Regions from separate parts of the Niveibacterium umoris genome, predicted to be linked through region 1. Evidence: predicted binding sites of a transcription regulator. Region 1 holds the regulator's gene; each other region holds the start of a gene.
What was found. Region 1 encodes sigma-54, which starts transcription at its own class of promoters, with help from an activator protein. Its sites were predicted from a motif close to TGGCACGCTTNCTGCTNA; they were not measured.

Region 1 (2,199 bases):
ACTTTTCCTTGTGCTTGAGAACCTGCCGATCGAGTTTGTCGGTCATGGCATCAATTGCGGCGTAGAGATCTTCGTCGATGCTTTCGACAAAAATGTCCTTCCCGCGTACATGCACCGTCACCTCCGCCTTTTGTTTGAGCTTTTCCACCGACAGGATCACGTTGACGCTGGTGACATGGTCGAAGTGGCGAATCACGCGATCCAGTTTCGAGGTTACGTAGTCGCGCAGGGCGGCGGTAACTTCGAGATGATGTCCGGTGATGTTCAGGTTCATGATCACTCCTCTTAGATCATCTTGCGCTGGCTGACCGGCGGGATGTTGAGCGACTCGCGGTACTTTGCGATGGTGCGTCGCGCAACGACAATCCCCTGCTGGCCGAGAAGTTCGGCAATCCGGGCGTCGGATAGCGGTTTTTTGCGATCCTCTGCCGCAACCAGCTGGCGAATCAGCGCACGAATCGCCGTAGCTGAACACGCGCCGCCAGAATCTGTGGCGACGTGGCTGCCGAAAAAGTATTTCAGTTCAAGAATGCCACGTGGCGTGGCCATGTACTTCTGCGTCGTGACCCGCGAAATCGTCGATTCGTGCAAATCGAGCTGCTCGGCGATCTCGCGCAAGGTCAGCGGCCGCATGGCCACGTCCCCATAATCGAAGAACTGCCGCTGGCGGTCAACGATCGCCTGCGAAACCCGCAGGATCGTGTCGAAGCGTTGCTGTACGTTCTTGATCATCCAGCGCGCCTCCTGCAACTGGCCGGCCAGCGAACCGGCCGAGCCGCGGTGCTGCTGCAGGATACCGGCGTAGAGCTGGTTGATCCGCAGCTTGGGCATCGCGTCCGGATTCAGTGTCGCACTCCAGTGGCCGCGCACCTTGCGCACGATCACATCCGGGATCACGTAACGGGTTTCGAGCGCGGCAAATTTCGCGCCCGGGCGCGGGTCAAGGCTGCAAACCAGTTGATGCGCCTCGCGCAGGGTCTCTTCGTTGCAACCGAGCTGGCGCTTCAGGCGTACGAAATCGCGCGCCGCAAGCAACTCAAGGTGATGTTCGACGATCGTGATCGCCGCGTCGCGTGCAGCGCTGGCGGGCAAGAGCCGCAGCTGCAGCTTCAGGCATTCTCCCGGCGAGCGCGCGCCGACCCCCGGCGGGTCGAGGTTCTGCAGATGTGCCAGCGCAATCTGCAGTTCCTCGATCTCGACTTCCGATTCGGTCGGCAGCAGTTCCATCAGCTCGTCGAGCGGCTGGGTCAGGTAGCCGTCGTCGTCAAGCGCTTCGATCATGAAACGCAGCAGTGCGCGATCGCGCTCCGACAGCAACATCAGGGCGATCTGGCCGTCCAGATGATCGCGCAGGCTGGTCTGGGCCGCGCGGAACTCCTGAAAGTCGGTTTCCTCGTCGTCGTCGCGGTTGCCGCTGCCACTGCCACCGCCACCGCCCTCGCCCGACCATTCGGCGCTGCCTTCATCGTAGCTGCCACCCTCCTCGAAACTCGGTTCGGGCGGTTCGGCGGGGGCGTCGGAGAAATCGGTGTCGCCACCCTCGGCCGGGGCATCGCCTTGTTCGCCGCTGCTGGGCGCCGCGGCGGACTGGCCCCAGGCTTCGGGGTCCGATTCGGAGTCTTCGCGTTCGAGCAGCGGGTTTTCGAGCAACATGCGCTCGATCTCGCTGTTGAGCTCCAGCGTCGATAGCTGCAGGAGCTTGATCGACTGCTGCAGCTGCGGGGTCAGCGCGAGCTGCTGGGAGATGCGGAGCTGGAGCGAAGGTTTCATCGTCGGCTAGGGGGGGGATCAGAGGCGGAAATGCTCACCCAGATAGACCTGGCGAACCTTGTCGTTCTGCACGATCTCCGCCGGGCGGCCGGAGGCAAGCACGACGCCGTCGGTGATGATGTAGGCGCGATCACAGATGCCCAGCGTCTCGCGGACGTTGTGGTCGGTGATCAGCACGCCGATGTTGCGTTCCTTCAGGAAGCGGATGATCTTCTGGATGTCGATCACCGCGATCGGGTCAACGCCGGCAAAGGGTTCATCGAGCAGGATCACCTGCGGATCGGTGGCGAGCGCACGGGCAATCTCGACCCGGCGCCGCTCGCCGCCCGACAGCGACAGTGCGGTGGCGTCCCGCAGGTGGGTGATGCCCAGTTCTGCGAGCAGTTCGTTGAGACGCTCGGCCTGCTTGTCCTTGGGGCGCTTCTGCAG
Region 2 (2,199 bases), on a different contig from region 1:
GGTCTTCGAGCCGCGCAGCAGGCCCGCGAACTGGTATTCGGAAAGCGAATCCGGTACGGGCGTTACTGCGCCAAGAATCGTCGCCGGATCGCAGCCCAGCACCACCGCGACCGGGAAAGGCTGGCCGGGGTTTGCCTGCTGGAACTCGCGATAATCTAGCGCGCCGCCACGATGCGCCAGCCAGCGCATGATCACCCGGTTCGGGCCCAACACCTGCTGGCGATAGATCCCGAGATTCTGGCGGTTCTTGTGCGGCCCGCGGGTAACGACCAGCCCCCAGGTGATCAGCGGCGCCGCATCCCCGGGCCAGCAGTGCTGGATCGGCAGGCGCGACAGGTCGACATCCTTGCCCTCCCAAACGATGTCCTGACACGGCGCCGAACCGACCACCTTGGGCGACATGTTCATCACCTGCTTCAGGATGGGCAGCTTCTCCCACGCATCCTTCAGCCCCTTGGGTGGCTCCGGCTCCTTCAGGAAAGCGAGCAGCTTGCCCACTTCCCGCAAGGTCGCCTTCCAGTCGCCCTCCTCACCCATGCCCCAGGCCACACGCTGCGGCGTGCCGAACAGGTTGGCGAGCACCGGCATCGCACATGGCCGCCCCTGGGTGTGTGGTTTCTCGAAAAGCAGCGCTGGTCCGCCTGCGCGCAGCACCCGATCTGCGATCTCGGTCATTTCGAGATGCGTATCGACAGGAATTGATATACGCCTCAAGTCACCGCGTTGTTCAAGTTGCGCAACGAACGCGCGCAGATCGTCATAACGCATCAAGACTGCTCCGGGCAAAACGGGCTGAGGATGATAGCGCGGCCGAGCAAAACGCCCTCGCGGCTGCGCACGCGCCTCCCAGAATATGCCAAAGCGATGAGGCGATAGACGCGACGAAATTTCTTACACATGGGTTCAGGCATCTTTTTTGTACGGCATTTTTCTTTTTGTTTTCAAACCCTTAAACAACCATCAAAAATTGGCACCGTTCATGCTTAGTACTGCGCAGAAGGAGGTCCGGGTCGGACTCCAGTGACAACGAGGTTAATGATATGAAAATGAAGACACTCGCTGCCGCCCTGCTGCTTGTTGGCGGCGCCGCAGTTGCAACGACCGCGAACGCGTCGGCTGTCATCACCAACGGCACTGTCAGCCTGGGTGTGAATGACCTCGGCCAGCTGAACTACAATGGCGTGGGCGTCCAGTACAACGCGACGGGCAATGACGGTACCGTGTATGGCTGCCCGTGCGAAGGCTGGGGTGCTGCAATCGTTTCTTCTGGCACGGCCGGCTATGCCAATAATGCCACCGGCATTGGCGGACTCACTCTGGTCAGCTTCACCTCCACGGCATCCACAGCAATTTCGGTGTCGCGCGTCGGCAGCTCGCTGGAAGTGACCCACAACTATCACCCGATCGCGGGAACGCCGAACCTCTACGCAGATGACGTCACGATCAAGAACCTGCAAACGGTTGCGATCGCGGCCGGTGACCTGCGCTATCGCCGCGTGATGGACTGGGATATCGCCCCGACCGCATTCGCTGAGTATGTGACGATTCAAGGTGTGCCGGCCGCGCTTGGCATTGCCAACGGCAGCAACGTCTATCGCACAGACAACAACGGCTTCAACGACGCAAACCCGCTGACCTTCTCGTCCTACGGTCTGCTCAACACCAACTTCACCGACGCAGGTCCGCGTGACCATGGCGCGCTGTTCGACTTTGAGTTCGCCGCCCTCGACGCTGGCGCAGAACTGAAGTTCACGACCTACTATGGCGCAGCCGGCACCGAAGCGGATGCCGATCTGGCACGTCGCCTGGTGGATGGCGATGCGAGCGATATCGACATCGGCCTGTACTCGTACGGCCAAGCCAGCGTTGCTGGCGGTCCGACGCTCGGCATCCCGAACACGTTCATCTTCGGTTTCAACGTGACGGGTGGTGTGTTTGTTCCGCCGGATACCGGCGTGCCTGAGCCGGGCAGCCTCGCGCTCGCAGGCCTTGGCCTCGCAGGCTTGGCAGCAGCTCGCCGCCGCAGCGCCAAGTAATCTGCCGCACAGCTGATCGTTCATACCCCTTTCCGGTCTCCGGAAAGGGGTATTCTCATTTCTGGCTTCCGACTTCTTGCAACCCTTGTTTGAATCGCAATGAGATACCACGCCCTGGCTCTGATTCTTGCTGTCGCCGTTCCTGCGATCGTTCAGGCGGCTC
Region 3 (2,199 bases), on a different contig from region 1:
TCAATGAGGGCCTGGGCCGCTTCTCGGGTCAGTTCAGTCATTACGTTCTCCCTGCGCCGGCCCCTAGCCGGACACGGCGCACTGGTTCAATCGCTGGATCGTGAAGTGGCTGAATCAGACTGCGAGTTCGGCGGCAGTCTTGCCGACGATCTTCTCGTCTTCCACTTCCATGATCCCGAACTCCATCAGCAGTTCTTCCAGCTCTTCCATTTCGAGCGGATTGGGGATCACGAACTTCTTGTTCTCGACGATCTTGCGTGCGAGTTCGCGGTACTCGTCGGCCTGCTTGGCGGTCGGGTCGTATTCGATGACCGTCATGCGGCGGATCTCTGCGTGCTGCACAACGTTGTCGCGCGGCACGAAATGGATCATCTGGGTGCCGATCTTCTCGGCCAGCGCGATGATCAGTTCGTCTTCGCGGTCGGTCTTGCGGCTGTTGCAGATCAGGCCTGCAAGGCGAACGCCGCCCGAGTTGGCGTACTTCACGATGCCCTTCGAGATGTTGTTGGCGGCGTACATCGCCATCATCTCGCCCGACACGACAATGTAGATTTCCTGCGCCTTGCCTTCGCGGATCGGCATCGCGAAACCGCCACACACCACGTCGCCCAGAACGTCGTAGAACACGAAGTCGAGGTCGTCGGAGTAAGCACCTTCTTCTTCGAGGAAGTTGATCGCGGTGATCACGCCACGGCCGGCACAACCGACGCCCGGTTCCGGGCCACCGGACTCGGCGCATTTGATGCCCTTGAAGCCGATCTGCAGCACGTCTTCCAGTTCGAGGTCTTCGACAGACCCGGCGTCAGCGGCCAGTTGCATCACGGTGTTCTGCATCTTGGCGTGCAGGATCAGGCGGGTGGAGTCGGCTTTCGGATCACAGCCGACGATCATCACCTTCTTGCCGGCCTCGGCCAGAGCGGCGACGAGGTTCTGCGTGGTGGTCGACTTGCCGATGCCGCCCTTGCCGTAAATCGCGCATTGACGAAGCTTTGCCATGGTGCTTCTCCTTGAGGGAAACGTTTTTCGGGTCAGGCACATGAGTTGCGTGAAATCGGGCAATCACCGCACTGACGTCTCGCACTCAAAATCGCAATGCGCGTGCCAGACCCGTCGAAATAGATTCAAGCGTTTGAAAAACAAGGAGAAAACGTGGTTGACGGTGCTACGAATGGCAGTGCGGCATGCGACAAAGCGCTGGCACTGTGTAGGGATGGCGACAAGGCTTGCGACAATCCGACGCTGCCGCCCTGGGCGCGCCTATCGATCAACCGCTGCAATCTGCCAGCGGTAATCCTGGGGAGCTACACCTATCAGCAGCATCCCTCTGCACTGGTGCTCGACGGCGTGCTGGAGTTGCACCGCGACTTCTTTGCGCTGCTCGATGCAGAACCCGCAGAGGATGTTCGCCTGCAGCTTTTCTACGACTACATGAGCGTGAGTTTCAGGCTCGATGCGCTGGAAGACGCAGGCTATTCGCAAGGCGTATCGAAGCGGCGCGGCAGGCTCAATTACCTGAAGCTGATCCGCGGCTGGCACTTCAACTCCGACAGCGTTGAGGGCGCTGTGCTCAAGGCGTGGGTCGAGTCCCGCTTCGGACTTTTGCCGCGTCATCATCGCGCGCCGATTCGCGATTTCTCCGGCGAACCTTATCGCCTGTACCTGGAACAGCGCGCAACCGGGCTGTACAACACCAATGCGCTCGAGGCGCAGTTGGACCTCGTCTACACCTGGACGCAGTACGAACTCAAACGGCGCTTTCCGGATACGAGCCATTTCACGCTATTCCGCGGCCTCAATCGCTGGGAAGCACATGAGATTCTTGGTGAGCACGACGGCCAGTCGCTCGTGCTGCTCAACAACGTCAATTCCTTCACCTTCCAGCGCGAACGCGCCGAGGAGTTCGGCGATAGCGTGATCCAGACCGCAGTGCCGATTCCCCGCATTTTCTGTGTCGCACGCCTCATGGCTGCGCGCCTGCAGGGCGAGGACGAGGTGCTGGCGATCGGCGGTGTTTACGGCGTGGGTGATTCGGGGGTGCCAGTCCGCCAGTCAGTTGCGGATCGAACGGGGGCACGCAAACGGTCATGAGCGCCGATTGCCAACGCGCCCAATCCAATTGCGACGGCCAGCCCGCAACGGCTCGTGGCCTCACGCGTAGATCAGCGGACGTGTTTCCAGGGCAGTGCGGATGTTCCTTTC

Region 2: a site for sigma-54 is predicted at 969-986, ahead of GGR36_RS22025 (PEP-CTERM sorting domain-containing protein). Genes of this name have one in related genera too.
Region 3: a site for sigma-54 is predicted at 1,087-1,104, ahead of nifH (nitrogenase iron protein). Genes of this name have one in related genera too.

What each region holds. Positions count from the first base shown of each region.
Region 1 is NZ_JACIET010000002.1:849,692-851,890, forward strand. It holds gene hpf (ribosome hibernation-promoting factor, HPF/YfiA family) at 1-274, opposite strand, end outside; gene GGR36_RS15845 (RNA polymerase factor sigma-54) at 286-1,770, opposite strand; gene lptB (LPS export ABC transporter ATP-binding protein) at 1,789-2,199, opposite strand, start outside.
Region 2 is NZ_JACIET010000004.1:60,867-63,065, reverse strand. It holds gene ubiD (4-hydroxy-3-polyprenylbenzoate decarboxylase) at 1-768, opposite strand, end outside; gene GGR36_RS22025 (PEP-CTERM sorting domain-containing protein) at 1,047-2,036, shown strand; gene GGR36_RS20545 (tetratricopeptide repeat protein) at 2,136-2,199, shown strand, end outside.
Region 3 is NZ_JACIET010000001.1:1,197,831-1,200,029, reverse strand. It holds gene nifD (nitrogenase molybdenum-iron protein alpha chain) at 1-41, opposite strand, end outside; gene nifH (nitrogenase iron protein) at 115-996, opposite strand; gene GGR36_RS05250 (NAD(+)--dinitrogen-reductase ADP-D-ribosyltransferase) at 1,150-2,088, shown strand; gene GGR36_RS05245 (class II glutamine amidotransferase) at 2,149-2,199, opposite strand, start outside.